One region of the Diaphorobacter sp. LI3 genome, then DNA from elsewhere that is predicted to be linked to it. Evidence: predicted binding sites of a transcription regulator. Region 1 holds the regulator's gene; the other holds the start of a gene.
The links. Region 1 encodes FliA, which starts transcription of late flagellar genes. Its sites were predicted from a motif close to CTAAAGTTTNNNNNNNNNNNGCCGNTA; they were not measured.
Positions count from the first base shown of each region.

Region 1 (7,532 bases):
CGCGAGCAAGTTCGTGCGCGGCGATGCCGTCGCCGGCATCCTGATCCTGATCATCAACATCGTGGGCGGCTTCGCCATCGGCATGCTGCAGCATGGCCTGTCGGCCAACGACGCCGCCAACAGCTACATCCTGCTGGCCGTGGGCGATGCGCTGGTGGCCCAGATCCCCGGCCTGCTGATTTCCGTCGCGGCCGCGATGGTGATCTCGCGCGTGGGCAAGGACTCCGACATGGGCCAGCAGATCGTGCAGCAGTTGCTCATGTCGCCACGCGTGCTGGGCGTGACCGCGGGCGTGCTGATCCTGCTGGGCCTCATCCCCGGCATGCCGCACACCGTGTTCCTGGTCATGGGCAGTCTCCTCGGCTACGGCGCCTGGGTGCTGCTGCAGCGCCAGCGCCGCCCCGCCCCGGTGGAAGAAGCCCCCGCGCCTGTGAGCGACGGCGAGGCCAGCTGGGACGACCTGCAGCCCGTGGACCTGCTGGGCCTGGAGCTGGGCTACCGCCTGATCGCCTTGGTGGACAAGAGCCGCCAGGGCGACCTGCTCACGCGCATCAAGGGCGTGCGCCGCAAGTTTGCGCAGGAGGTGGGCTTCCTGCCGCCGGCCGTGCATGTGCGCGACAACCTGGAGCTCAAGCCCAGCGCCTACCGCATCACACTGCGCGGTGTGGTGGTGGGCGAAGGCGAGGCCTTCCCCGGCATGTACCTGGCCATCAACCCCGGCGGCATCTCCACGCCGCTGATCGGCACTCCCACCACCGACCCCGCCTTCGGCCTGCCCGCGCACTGGATCGACGCCGCGCAGAAGGAAGCGGCACAAATGGCGGGCTTTACCGTGGTTGATTCGGAAACCGTGATGGCGACCCATTTGTCACACTTGATGCAAGTGCACGCCGCCAAGCTCCTGAGCCGCACCGAGACGCAGCAGCTCGTGGAGCATGTGACCCGGCTGGCACCCAAACTCATCGAAGAAGTCGTGCCCAAGATGGTGTCCATCACAACATTCCAGAAAGTGCTGCAGCTGTTGCTGGAGGAGTCCGTGCACATCCGCGACATCCGCACCATCATCGAGACGCTGGCGGAACACGCCGGCAGCACGCAAGACCCGGTGGAACTGGCGCGCCGCGTGCGCATCGCCCTGTCCCCCGCCATCGTGCAGCAGATCTACGGCCCCACGCGCGAGCTCAGCGTCATCGCCATCGAGCCCGGGCTGGAGCGCCTGCTGATGCAGGCCCTGGGCAATGCCAGCGGCCCGGCGCTGGACCCCGGCGTGGCCGACCTGCTCACCCACAAGGCCGCCGAAGTCGCCCTGCAGCAGGAAGAGCTGGGCATGCCCGCCTGCCTGCTGGTGCCCGACCAGATCCGCAACGCCATCGCCCGCCTGGTGCGGCGCGTGGCTCCCCGCTTGCAGGTGCTCGCCCACAGCGAGATTCCTGAGACCCACACCATCCGCATCGGCCCGATCCTCAAAGGTGCATCCGCATGAACATCAAACGCTTTACCGCTCCCACCGCACGGGAGGCCCTGGCCAAGGCGCGCATGGCCTTCGGTGAAGGCACGCTGATCCTGTCCAACCGCCCCACGGCGGGCGGCGTCGAGGTGGTGGCCACGGCCGAGGACGCGCTGTCGTCCCTGCACGGCGGTGCCGAGCCGGCACCCAACCGTCTGCAGGAGCGCGCCGACGACCTGGCCGCGAGCCAGCCGGTGCGCATGTCCCAGACGCAGCCCCATGCAGCCCCTGTCCCGCAGCCCGCACGCCAGCCGGAGCCCGCGGCACGCAGCACCGTGGCGCACGACACCGAGCAACTGGCCATGAGCACGCTGTCGTTCCAGGACTATGTGCGCGAGCGCATGCTGCGCCGTCGCCACGAGGCCTTGCACGGCACAAGCGCCCCCGCGCCCCTGAACGAGCGCGCCGCGCTGGAGCGCGGTCTGCCCGAGCCACGCTTCGAACCCCGCGCTGAGCGCCTGCCCGAGCCACCCGCGCCACAGCCCGTGAATGCCCCGGTGGCACGCCACAACCCATTGCGGCCCATGCATGCCGCCCTGGGCGCCGAGCAGCTCACGCCGCGCCGCGCCGAGGCGCCCGCCACAGCCGCGCCCACGCTGGCGGCCGGCCTGGGACAGCAGAACCTCATGAAGGAACTGCAGTCCATGAAGGAGCTGATCGAGGACCGCTTCAACACCCTGGCCTGGCTGGGCCAGGCCCGCCAGAACCCGATCCAGTCCACGCTGATGCTCAAGCTCATCCGTGCGGGCTATTCGCCCGCCCTCTCGCGCGCGGTGCTGGAACACCTGCCCGAGCATCTGGGCGCCCAGGACGCCGTGCGCTGGCTCATGGAAGTGCTGGAGCGCAACCTGCGCACCGACGCGCAGACGCTGCCGCTGTACGAGGAAGGCGGCATCTTCGCCATGGTGGGCGCCACCGGCGTGGGCAAGACCACCACCACCGCCAAGCTGGCCGCCTTGTGCGCGCGCATCCACGGCCCCGCCAGCGTGGGCCTGATCACGCTGGACACCTACCGCGTGGGCGCGCACGAGCAGTTGCGCTCCTACGGCCGCATGCTGGGCGTGGTGGCGCACCTGGCGCACGACCGCGCGGCGCTGCAGGACCTGCTGGGCCTGCTGTCGTCCAAGAAGATGGTGCTCATCGACACCACGGGGGTGGCCCCGCGCGACCCGCGCAAGCGCGACCTGCTGGACGTGCTGGCGCTGCCCGGTGTCAAGCGCCTGCTGGTGCTCAACGCCAGCAGCCACGGCGATACGCTGGACGACGTGCTCACCGGCTTCAAGACCACCGGCTCGCAGCAGGCCATCCTGTCCAAGGTGGACGAGGCCGTGAAGCTGGGCCCCGCCATTGATGCGCTGATCCGCCACCAGATGGTGCTGCGCGGCGTGACCAACGGCCAGCGCGTGCCCGAGGACTGGGAAGCGGCCGACGCCCGCAAGCTCGTGAGCGCCTCCATGCGCACGAGCGTGAAGTCGGCCTTCGACCCCAAGGCCGCCGAGTTGAACTTCTTCTTCTCGCACGCCACGGAAACGGCCGATGAGCGGGGGATGGCCGATGTTGCTTGATACCGCTTTGCACCAGGCCGCCGGGCTGCACAGCTACACGCCGCAGCAGGACCTGCGCCTGCTGGCCGTGCTGAGCCAGCCGGGCAGCGGCCCGTGGCTGGAGATGCTGTGGCAGCTGTGCTCCAGCCTGCAGCGCCTGGGCTACCCCGTCGTGGTGCTGGACGGCACGGCGCTGGAGAGCCCGCACATGCCCGGCCTGGACCAGCTGCTGCACCCGGCTCCCTGGAACGGCGCGCAGACGCTGGCCTCCGCCACCGGCGCGTCGCTGGCCGTGGTGCCCGCGGCCCGCGGGCTGGCCCGCCTCGCGCAGCAGTCCGAACACCATGGCGCCACCGTGCTGCAGCGCCTGCAGCCCTTGTTTCGCGCCTACGCGCTGGTGGTGCTGCATGCTCCGCCCGAGCAACTGGCGCCGCTGCTGCGCGGCAGCGCCAGCGTACCGCTGATCATGACCGGCCCCGGCGCGCAAGGCATGGTGCGCAGCTACCGCCAGCTCAAGCACATGGCGCTGCACGCCGGCGTGCGCTGCACGGTGGCGTCCATCCTCGCGCCACAGGAGCCTGTGCAGCACCGCCAGACCGCCGAGGCGCTGGACACGCTGCAGCGCAGCGCGCGCACCCACCTGGGCCTGCAGGTCCACACCACCACCGTGGCCGCGGCGCGCGCGCAGGACATCCAGCGGCTGGCCTTGCAACTGCTGGAAAACGCATGCACCATTGACGCTGCCATGCCCCTGCTGCCCCCGCACAGCCTGTGCGCCTCCCTCTCGCCCCTGGACCGGAGCCACTGACCCGATGTACACCGCGAAAGGCCAGCTCGACCGGGACGCGCTGTTCCACCAGCACGTGCCCCTGGTGCGGCGCATCGCCCACCACATGATCGCCAAGCTCCCGCCCAACGTGGAGCTGGACGACCTGATCCAGGTCGGCATGATCGGTCTGAACGACGCGCTCTCGCGCTACGAAGTCGCGCAGGGCGTGCAGTTCGAGACCTTTGCCAGCCAGCGCATCCGCGGCGCCATGCTCGACGAGCTGCGCGAGGGCGACTGGATGAGCCGCAGCTCGCGCAAGAGCCAGAAGGACATCGAGCATGCCCTGCACCGCGTGGAGCAGCGCCTGGGCCGCAGCCCCATCGAGTCCGAGATCGCCGCCGAACTGGGCATGAGCCTGGAGGACTACCAGGCCCTGCTGAGCAAGGTGCGCGGCACGCAGCTGGTGTACCTGGAAGACTTTCACCACGATGACGAGGACGAGGGCTTCCTGGACCGCCACGTGGCCGACGAGGGCGCCGATCCCATGGCCGTGCTGCGCGACCAGCGCCTACGCGCCTCGCTGGTCGAGGCCATCAAGGCCCTGCCTGAGCGCGAGCAGTACATCATGGGCATGTACTACGAGCACGACATGAACCTGAAGGAAATCGCCGCCGTCCTGGGCGTGACCGAATCGCGCGTGTGTCAGCTGCACAGCCAGGCGATTGCGCGGTTGCGGACGAAGATGCGGGGGCACTGATTTTTTGGATGAAATAGCTGTTTTGCGCTTGCTGGACAAGCGCGGGCAGCTATTTTTCTGAGCTTGTGGTGCGGCTTTTCATGGCGCGGGCCGGGATATGCGCCCGCCGGGGCGGGTCCCGGTCAACAGCATCAAGCCCCAAGAACCCATCAAAAAAGATAGCTGCCAGCGCTTACCCCATAAGCCTCAGGCGGCAATTCGGGCTAAAAGTCACCCCGGTGCCCGGTAAATCCGTGCCCCCGCAGCGCCGGACGAAGGCCCGTAAGTCACCCCCTCCACGGGCGGCAGCAGCGACGCCGCCTGTCGCTCGGTCAGCGCCATCACCCGGGCCAGTTGGTCGCGCACCAGCGTCAATTGCCGGCCGATGGCCTGCACCCTTTGCGCGGCGGCGGGCTCCAGCGCGCCCGCCACAGGCGCCAGGGCCTGGGCCAGCGCCATGGCAGCGCCGCGCAGCTGCACCGCAGTGTCTTCAAAAGTCTGGAGGTTGGAAGCAAGAAGCGCAGCCTGCATGTCCTGCAGCTGCGCTTCGATGGAGGTGAGGGTGTCGTCGAGTGACATGGGGTGCAAGTCTAGAGCCTGTCACCCCGGCGGGCCAGCCGGCCCAGGAGGGCGGGTCAGCCCCGCGAGTGGGACAGGGTTTCGTAGGCGTTGGCCAGCAGCTTGTCGGCCACGGCTTCGGCGTCCACGCGGAAGGTGCCTTTTTCGATGGCAGCCTTGATCGCCTTGACCTTGGCAGTGTCGAAGTCGGCCGTGGACTTGGTGGCGTCCACCCCGCGGGCGGCGGCCGACAGCGTGACGGGCACGCCTGCGGCGGCGCGCGTCGCGCCCTGGGCCGCTTCTTCAGCGGCCGGCGCAGGTGCGGCGGCCTTGGCCTGCTGCTTGTTGGCAGCGGCCTTTGACAGCGCAGTCGCAGTATCCGGGTTGTGTCCAATCTTCATCGCACTCTCCACCACCCCTGTGAGATGTGGGGCCAGTAGCCATGTTTTCGGCCGGCAGGGAGCAGACTTTAGCGCTTTGTGGTGCCTCGCGGCTCACAAAGTGGCTTCTATTGTCCCATCCTCAAGCACAGTACCCCCAATAATGCGCCCATTGGCCATGCGAACGCGCACACTCTGTCCTTGAGCGCCCGCGCTCATGGCCTGGCCCGAGGAGGTGACCGCATAACCCGGCCCCTGCACCACCACGCGCACCGCAGAGCCGGCCTTGAACAGGTCGGGGGCGCGCACCATGTTCTGGCGCAGCGCCTGGCCGGCGGACAGCGGACGGGTGGCGGTCTGCCCCACCCAGTCCTTGGGGTTGGCCACGATGGCCGCGGGTTCTGCGGCCCAGTCCACCTCGGCCTCGATGGCATCTTGCTCGCTCAGCACTGCGCCGGTGCCCACATTGCCGGCCAGCACCCAAGCGGGGCCGAAGGCCTTGACCGTGATGGGCAGGAACACGTTCCAGCGGGTGGGGCCGTCCACGCAGCGCAGGCCCAGGCGGGTGCGCCCCCACAGGCGGGCACCAGCGGGCAGATAGGGTTCCACGCGCGCGCAGGGCGCCAGGCGCAGGCGCGAATCCAGCGTGCCCACACTGACTTCCATGCGCAGCGGCAGCCCCCCGGCCTGCGCCTGGGCCAGCGCATCGTCCAGCCAGTGCTGGGTGATCGAGCCCAGCTCGGCGGTCTGATCGCCTCCCTGCTGGGCATGGGCGGGCAGCGCCAGGGCAGAGCCCAGCGCCAGCGCGCCGCCCATCAGGAAGCGAAGGCAGGCAAGGCGGGATGAGCGCAGGATAGGAAGCGGCATGACGGGACTCCAACGGGTCTGACGGCGGTCCGGCACAACGGGCCCCGGACGCCTTTTCACACCTGCCACTGTAGGCTGGCCACCGCATGCGCCAAGCGCGGAACAACGGGCCAATCCCATCGCTCTTCGCGCTTTAGAAAAACGGGGCGATTTCCATAATCGACGCACGCCACAAGCCCCCTGGGCCATGGCGGCCGAACCCCTTTTTTACACGCCGAGGCCCACATGCTCGACAAGATGACCAACCGCCTGGACTTTCACGGAAGCGCCTTGCTGCTGCGCTCGGAGCGCCAGCGTGCCATCGCGAGCAACATCGCCAACGCGGACACGCCCGGCTACGTGGCGCGCGACTTCAAGTTTGCCGATGCCATGCGTGCCGTGAACGAAGCTCAGAACCCCAGCCCCCTGCGCAGCCAGAGCGTGAGCGACCCGCGCCACATCCCGCTTCCGGCAGCCGCCAGTGGCAGCTCGGACAGCACGCTGGGCTATGCCCTGCAGACCCAGCCGAGCCTGGACAACAACACCGTGGACATGGACCGCGAGCGCGCCGCGTTCGTGGACAACGCCGTGCGCTACGAGGCCACGCTGCGCTTCATCAACGGCCAGTCCAAGACCATGCTCAGCGCCATCCAGGGCCAGTAATCCCGAAAGAGAGCACCCGCCATGTCCATGTTCTCCATCTTCAACGTCTCGGGCAGCGCCATCAGCGCACAGTCGCAGCGGCTGAACGTCGTGGCCAGCAACCTGGCCAACGTGGACGCCGTGGCCGGCCCCGACGGCCAGGCGTACAAGGCGCGCCAGGTGGTCTTCCAGACCGCGCCCATGGGGCCTGAGAGCGCCGCGGGCGTGCGCGTGTCGTCCATCCAGGAGAGCGACCAGCCCGGCCGCCGCGTGCACGACCCGGCCAACCCCATGGCCGACGCCGAAGGCTACGTGACCCACTCCAACGTGAACGCCGTGGAGGAGATGGTCAACATGATCTCGGCCTCGCGCTCGTACCAGAACAACGTGGAGGTCATGAACACGGCCAAGACGCTGCTGCTCAAGACCCTGCAGATGGGCCAGTAAACCGCCCTCCGAAAGCACGCCATGATCCTCAACCCCATCGGCACCACCGCCACGACCAACACCGGCGCTTCGGCCAACGCGACCAACGACCCCGCGGCCATGC
Region 1 is NZ_CP094346.1:734,337-741,868, reverse strand. It holds gene flhA (flagellar biosynthesis protein FlhA) at 1-1,483, shown strand, start outside; gene flhF (flagellar biosynthesis protein FlhF) at 1,480-3,072, shown strand; gene MRB47_RS03465 (hypothetical protein) at 3,062-3,859, shown strand; gene MRB47_RS03460 (RNA polymerase sigma factor FliA) at 3,864-4,577, shown strand; gene MRB47_RS03455 (hypothetical protein) at 4,788-5,135, opposite strand; gene flgM (flagellar biosynthesis anti-sigma factor FlgM) at 5,192-5,515, opposite strand; gene flgA (flagellar basal body P-ring formation chaperone FlgA) at 5,609-6,361, opposite strand; gene flgB (flagellar basal body rod protein FlgB) at 6,587-7,003, shown strand; gene flgC (flagellar basal body rod protein FlgC) at 7,025-7,429, shown strand; gene MRB47_RS03430 (flagellar hook assembly protein FlgD) at 7,451-7,532, shown strand, end outside.

Region 2 (7,532 bases), 1.8 Mb from region 1:
TCGGGCGCGATCTTGAGGTACCCGCCCACGTGGTGCTGCACCAGCTCCTTCACGTATTCGGGGGACTTCACCGCCAGGTCGTAGCGCAGGCCGGAGCCGATGAGGATCTTCTTGATGCCCGGCAGCTTGCGCGCACGGCGGTAGATGTTGACCAACGGCGCATGGTCCGTGTGCAGGTTCTGGCAGATGCCGGGAAACACGCAGCTCGGCTTGCGGCAGGCGGCTTCGATCTCTGGGCTCTTGCAGCCCAGGCGGTACATGTTGGCCGTGGGGCCGCCCAGGTCGGAGATGGTGCCGGTGAAGCCCTTGACCTTGTCCCGGATGTCCTCCACCTCGGCAATGATGGAATCTTCCGAGCGGCTCTGGATGATGCGTCCCTCGTGCTCGGTGATGGAGCAGAAGGTGCAGCCGCCAAAGCAGCCGCGCATGATGTTGATCGACGCGCGGATCATCTCCCACGCCGGGATCTTGGTCGGCCCCTCGTAGCTGCCCTGCGCGTCCTGGTACTGCGGGTGCGGGTTGCGCGCATACGGCAGGCCGAACACCCAGTCCATCTCGGCCGTGGTGAGCGGGACGGGCGGCGGGTTCAGCCACACGTCGCGCGCCGTCGCGCCCTCACCATGCGCCTGCACCAGCGCGCGGGCGTTGCCGGGGTTGGTCTCCAGGTGCAGCACGCGGTTGGCGTGGGCGTAGAGCACCGGATCGGCCTTCACCTGCTCATAGCTGGGCAGGCGGATCACGGTGCGCTCGCGCGGCGGCAGCGCCCGACCGCTGCGCCCCTTGGAGGGCAGCGCCGGGTTGGGCACGATCTGCACGGTCTGCAAGGGTTTTTGGCCTGCAGCGCTTTGTGGATCAGCGCTGGCAGCTATTGAATTTGTAGCATCTTCCTGCGAACACGCCTGGCCCTGGGCCGCAGCCTGCTCGCTGGTGGTCATGTAGGGATTGATCAGCTCATCCACGCGGCCGGGCTCGTCCACCTCGGTGGAGTCGATCTCGAACCATCCGGGCTCGGACGCGCGCCGCACGAAGGCCGTGCCGCGCACGTCGGTGATGGTATCCACCGGGTCGCGCCGCGCAATGCGGTGGGCCACTTCGACCAGGGCGCGCTCGGCGTTGCCGAACAGCAGGATGTCGCACTTGCTGTCCACCACGATGGAGCGGCGCACCTTGTCGCTCCAGTAGTCATAGTGGGCAATGCGGCGCAGAGAGCCTTCGATGCCGCCCAGCACGATGGGCACGTCCTTGTACGCCTCGCGGCAGCGCTGGCTGTAGACCACGGCGGCGCGGTCGGGCCGCTTGCCGCCCACGTCGCCGGGCGTGTAGGCGTCGTCGCTGCGGATCTTGCGGTCCGCCGTGTAGCGGTTGATCATCGAATCCATGTTGCCCGCGGTCACGCCCCAGAACAGGTTGGGCTTGCCCAGCACCTTGAACGCGTCGGCGCTCTGCCAGTCCGGCTGCGCGATGATCCCCACGCGAAAGCCCTGCGCCTCCAGCACCCGCCCGATCACCGCCATGCCGAAGCTCGGGTGGTCCACATAGGCATCGCCCGTCACCAGCACCACGTCGCAGCTGTCCCAGCCCAGCTGCTCCATCTCGGCACGGCTCATGGGCAGGTACGGCGCCACGCCAAAGCGCTTGGCCCAATAAGGGCGGTAGCTGGTCAACGGCTTGGCGTTGCGCGGGAAGAAGGAGACATCGATCGGGGCGTTCATGGGCGGGCCTGCAGGTGGGGGCCGGGCATTTTAGAAGCCATGCCCCCTTTGCGCCTAACTGCCTCCGCATGGCCCTTGCCGCCGTCGGCCCATGGGGTAAGCTCGGCCGCCCCCATGCCCTACACCCTCAGCGCCCCCGTTCACAGCGAACTCATCATCAAGAAAAGCCGCTTCATCGGCTGCGTGCAGCCCATGGCCGACCGCGCGAGCGCGCAGGCCGTGGTGGATGCGCTGTGGCGCGAACACCCGGGCGCGGCCCATGTGTGCTGGGCGCTGCTGGCGGGCGGCCAGTCCGCCGCGGTGGACGACGGCGAGCCCAGCGGCACCGCCGGGCGGCCCATGCTGGATGTGCTGCGCCACCAGGACCTGGAGGGCGTGCTGGCCACCGTGGTGCGCTATTTCGGCGGGGTGAAGCTGGGCGCGGGTGGCCTGGTGCGCGCCTATACCGATACCGTGGCCCAGGCGCTGCTGCAGGCCGACAAGGTGCCGCTGCAGCGCATGCGCACCCTGGAATGCAGCGTGCCCTACGCCCTGGAAGGACTGCTGCGCCGCATGATCGACGGTGCTGGCGTGCAGCTGCTGCAGGTGCAGCATGCCACGCTGGTCACGCTGCAACTGCGCCTGCCCGAGGCCGAGGCCGAGGCTTTCGTCCACCATGTGAACGAAGCAGGCCAGGGCCGCGTGGCCTGGGGCGAATCCACGGATTGAAGGCCGGGACCGGGGCCGCGCCCGCGCAAGCCCAACAATGCCTGCGCGCCTACATGCCGCGCCGGCGCACGCGGCGACACTGGCGGCCCGCATTGACAAGGAGCCCCCTCCATGAGCCAGCCGCTGGACGTGATCATCCTGGGCGCCGGGTCCGCCGGACTGGCGGCGCTGCGCGAGGTGCGCAAACGCACCGACCACTGGCGCATCGTGAACGACGGCCCCTGGGGCACCACCTGCGCGCGCGTGGGGTGCATGCCGTCCAAGATGCTCATCGAGGCCGCCAACGCCTACCATGCGCGGCGCGCGCTGCACGCCTTCGGCATCGAGGGCGCGGATGCGCTGCGGGTGGACCTGCCCGCCGTGCTGCGCCGCGTGCGCGCGCTGCGCGATGACTTCGTGGCCGGCACGCTGGCCGCCACCGACGCGGGCGAGCGTGCCATCAGCGGCCACGCCCGACTACTGGACGCGCAACGTGTGGAAGTGAACGGCCAGGTGCACACCGCGCGGCGCATCATCATCGCCACGGGCTCGCGCCCCATCGTGCCGGAGGACTGGCTGGCTTTTGGCGATCGCATCCTGACCACCGACACGCTGTTCGAGCAGCCCACGCTCGGCCCGCGCGTGGCCGTCATCGGGCTGGGGCCGCTGGGGGTGGAAATCGCGCAGGCGCTCGCGCGGCTGGGGGTGGAAGTGATGGCCTTCGCAACGGGCAAGAGCGTGGCCGGCCTGAGCGACCCCGCCATCAACGACGCGCTGCTGGCGCGGCTGAAGGACGAATTCATCGTCAACGTGGGCGACAAGGCCGAGCTGTGCGAGGTGGCCGGCGGCATACAGGTCACCAACGGCAGCGCGACCGTGGTGGTGGACCAGGTGGTGGCCGCCATGGGCCGGCGCCCCAACCTGGAACACCTGGGACTGGACACGCTGGGCGTGGCGCTGGACGACAAGGGCCGCCCGCCCATCGATCCGTGCACCCTGCAGGTGGGCAATCTGCCCGTCTTCATCGCGGGCGATGCCGATGGCGACCGCCCTCTGCTGCATGAGGCTGCGGACGAGGGCCACATTGCCGGGCTCAACGCCCTGGCGCCCTCGCCGCGTGGCTTCGCCCGGCGCACGCCGCTGGCCATCACCTTCAGCCAGCCCAATGCCGCCGTGGTGGGGCAGCGCCATGCCGATCTGCCCGAGGGGCAATGGGTGGGGGGCACGGTGGACTTTGCACGCCAGGGCCGCGCGCGCGTGGCGCAGTGCAACCACGGGCGCCTGAACGTGTACGCCGAACACGGCAGCGGCCGCCTGCTGGGCGCCGAGCTGTGCGCGCCAGCGGGCGAACACATGGCTCACCTGCTGGCGCTGGCCGTCGAGCAGCGGCTGACGGTGCACGACCTGCTGCGCATGCCCTTCTACCATCCGGTGCTGGAGGAAGGCCTGCGCACGGCGCTGCGCGACGCGGCCTCGCGCCTGCCCAAGGCCAGCGATTCCGACCTCGCCGCCTGCGAGGCCTACGGCGCGAGCGCGCTGGACTGATACAAAAACAATAGCTGGCTGCGCTTGCCAGGATGGATTTTCAGCACCAAAACAGCTTGAAATTCTTACGTATCAAGCGCCAACAGCTATGTTTATAGAAGCACCCTTGAATCCGCGGTGAACTGGCCGATAACAAGAGGTACACCGGAGATCGCCATGGACATCGCCCTCACCCAATCCATCGTCAGCACCGCCAACGCCCTCGCAAGCCGCGAGACGGCCGATGCCGTCCAGGTCACCGTGCTGAAGAAGGCCCTGGACACGCAGGAAACGGCCGCGGCCACCCTGCTCGCCGCCCTGCCCCAGCCACCGCTGGCGACCGAGGGCCCGCTGGGCACGCAGCTCAACACCTACGCCTGACGCGCACGGCGCGCTGGCTTTTTTTCGCCGGCTCAGGCCGGCTTCAGCTCTGGCCTTGCTCAGCGCAGCCGCGCAGGCGACAGGCCCGCCACGTCCACACCCTCGCGCGCCAACTCGGGGGCCAGCGGCTCGCCCAGTGCCAACTGCCGGGTCAGCAGCGCCGCACCCGCCGCGCTCTGGATGCCATAGCCGCCTTGCGCGGCCAGCCAGAAGAAGCCGGGCACATGGTTGTCCCAGCCAATGACCAGGTCGCCATCGGCCACGAACGAGCGCAGCCCCGCCCAGGTGTGCGAGGGGCGGCGGATCTGAAAGCACGTCACCTGCTCGATGCGGTGGATGCCCAGGGCCACGTCCAGTTCCTCAGGCACCACGTCGTGCGGCGCCACGGCATCGGCATTGGCGGGGGAGCCCAGCATCTGCCCCGCGTCGGGCTTGAAGTAGTAGTCCTCCGCAATGCCGATGACGGCTGGCCAGTGGGCCGCTTGCATGCCGGCCGGCACGGGGAAGGTAAAGGCTGTGCGCCGCCGCGGCTCCAGCCCGATGGGCGGCACGCCCGCCTGGGCTGCCACCACGTCGGCCCAGGCGCCTGCGGCATTGACCACGGCGCGCGCGCGCAGCACCTCGCCATCGGCCAGGGTGATGTGCCAGCCCTCCTCGCCCCGCTGCAGGGCCGTCACCTCGGCATGGGTGCGGATCTCGCCACCACGCTGGCGCAGGCCGCGCAGGTAGCCCTGGTGCAGCGCATGCACGTCGATGTCGGCGGCGCCGGGCTCGCTCATGCCCGCGGCCACGGCCTCGGGGCGCAGGCACGGGGCCTGCTCCAGCAGCTCCTCGCGCGTCAGGCGGCGCACCTGCGGGTTGCGCGGCAGCGCCTCGGCGTAGGCGGCTTCCAGCAGGTCGAGCTGGTCGGGCCCCGCCAGGTACACCACGCCGCGCGGCGTGAGGATGGGGGCGCTGCCGAATTCGGGCGGCGGTGCATCGTAGAACGCGCGGCTGGCCCGTGTGAGTGCGCAGATGTTGGGCGTGCCATAGGTGGCCGAGTACAGCGCAGCCGACCGGCCGGTGGTGTGGTAGCCGGGCTGGGCCTCGCGCTCCAGCAGCAGCACGCGGCAGTGCGCGGCCAGTTCCCAACCGGCGGAGGCGCCGGCAATGCCCGCGCCGATGATCACGAAGTCATAGGGTTGCATGGGTTCCCTCGCCAATCACTGTCAGACCGCCGATGCCTGCTCCGCGGCACCGCGTGCGCCCAGCCGCGGCACGCCGCGCGCGTCATCGGGGTCCGGCGCATGGGTGACGATGGAGGTGAGCGCGGGTTGCACCGGCCCCAGCCGGGCCAGGTCGGGCCGCGGGCGCTGCAGGCCATCGATGCGGGCGAAGGCCTGCTCCAGCCCCAGGCCGATGGAAAGCAGGCGATGGTCGTCCCGAAAGCGCCCCACCACTTGCAGGCCGAACGGCATCCCGGCCGTATCGCGCCCGCAGGGCACGCTGAGCGCGGGGTGCGTGGTCAGCGTGGTCACATAGGTCAATGCCAGCCAGCGGTAGTAGTTGGCCTGGGGTTCCCCGTTGATGTGGCTGGCGTACAGCGCGGTCCACGGGAAGGGCGAGACCGGCGTGGTGGGTGCCAGGATCACGTCGAAGTTGGCAAACGCCTCCTGGAAGCGCGCCAGGATGCGCGTCTGCTCGGCCTGCGCCCAGGCGCTGTCCAGCAGCGACATGGCCGCGCCCATCTCGTAGTTGGCGCGCGTGTTGGGGCCCAGGCTGGCGGGGTCGCGCTCGTAGGCTTCGCGCATGCCGGCCACGAAGCTCTCGGCCCGCAGCACGTCAAAGCAGCGGTGCACGTCGCCCAGGTCCAGCCGGGTCTCGTCGCAGGAGCGAAACAGGTGGCGCATGGCGCCGATCTTGGCGCGGAACACCGCGCGGATGCCGTCGTCCACCGCGCAGGCGCCGAAGTCTTCGGTGTAGCCCACGCGCAAGCCGCCCAGGTCGGCCGGCTCCAGGTGCAGGAAGCTGTGGGGGTCCAGCGGATAGGTGAGCGGGTCGCCCGCCGACAGGCCGGCCGATGCGGCCAGCTGCAGGCAGGCCTCGGCCATCGTGCGGCCCATGGGGCCGACCACGGAGATCGGCGTCCAGCCGAGCAGCTTGCGCGAGCTGGGCACCACGCCGGGCGACGGCCGAAAGCCCACCACGCCGCACTTGGCCGCGGGGATGCGCAGCGAGCCGCCCGTGTCCGAGCCCGTGCACACCGGCAGCATGTCGCAGGCCAGCGCCGCGGCCGACCCGCCGGACGAGCCGCCCGCGTTCAGGCGCGGATCGAACGGGTTACCCGTGGCGCCCCAGACCACGTTGCGCGAATTGGCGCCCGCGCCCATCTCGGGAATATTGGTCTTGCCCGTGACGATGGCGCCGGCCGCGCGCAGGCGCGCCACCAGCACGTTGTCCTGCGCGGGGATGTTCTCGCGGTAGATGGGCGAGCCGTAGGTGGTCAGCAGGCCGGCGGTGGCCTCCAGATCCTTCACGCCCATGGGCAGCCCGTGCAGCAGGCCGAGGGGCTCGCCGGCGCGCACCGCCCGCTCGGCGGCCTGCGCCTCGGCGCGGGCGCGGTCGTAGCAGGTGGCCGTGACGGCGTTCACATAGGGGTTCACCGCCTCGATACGGTCGATGCAGGCTTGCAGCAGCTCGACGGGCGAGATCTCGCCCGTGCCGATGCGGTGGCGCAGTTCATTGGCAGACAGTTCCACCAGCGTGGGATCAGCAGTCATGGTCGTGAAGAAGGTCCAGGGGCCATTGTGGATGAGCCGCGCCTTGTATCTTTAAACCAGACCAGCGCGGTAGAGTCTGAACGCCGTTGAGGCGGCCAGACCGGCCCGTGCAGTTTGGTAGGCGCTGGGGTGATAGAGCCCGTGACTGAGTACAGAACGCATGGCCGCCGCGCTGGTCTTCGTGAAGCCCGAACGGTTACGCGCGCCTTGATTGAGCGCGCATGCACAAGCAAGGGATCTGAAGATCATGTCTGTTACCTCAGTGACGGTGGGCATCGACGTGGCCAAGGCGCACGTGGATGTCTGTGTGCTGGGTGCCAAGAGCAGCGCCCAGCGGTTTGACAACGATGCCGAAGGCCACTCGGCGCTGGCGGCTGCCCTGCAGCCCCTGGACGTGGGTCTGGTGGTGATGGAGGCCACCGGCGGCTACGAGGCCGCGTTAGCGTGTGCCCTGCAGGCCACAGGCCTG
Region 2 is NZ_CP094346.1:2,535,895-2,543,426, forward strand. It holds gene MRB47_RS11710 (YgiQ family radical SAM protein) at 1-1,712, opposite strand, end outside; gene MRB47_RS11715 (IMPACT family protein) at 1,827-2,420, shown strand; gene MRB47_RS11720 (dihydrolipoyl dehydrogenase) at 2,532-3,944, shown strand; gene MRB47_RS11725 (YjfB family protein) at 4,101-4,304, shown strand; gene MRB47_RS11730 (NAD(P)/FAD-dependent oxidoreductase) at 4,364-5,491, opposite strand; gene MRB47_RS11735 (amidase) at 5,513-7,063, opposite strand; gene MRB47_RS11740 (IS110 family transposase) at 7,311-7,532, shown strand, end outside.
Region 2: MRB47_RS11725 (YjfB family protein) is a predicted target of FliA. The motif match lies at 4,050-4,076, and genes of this name have one in related genera.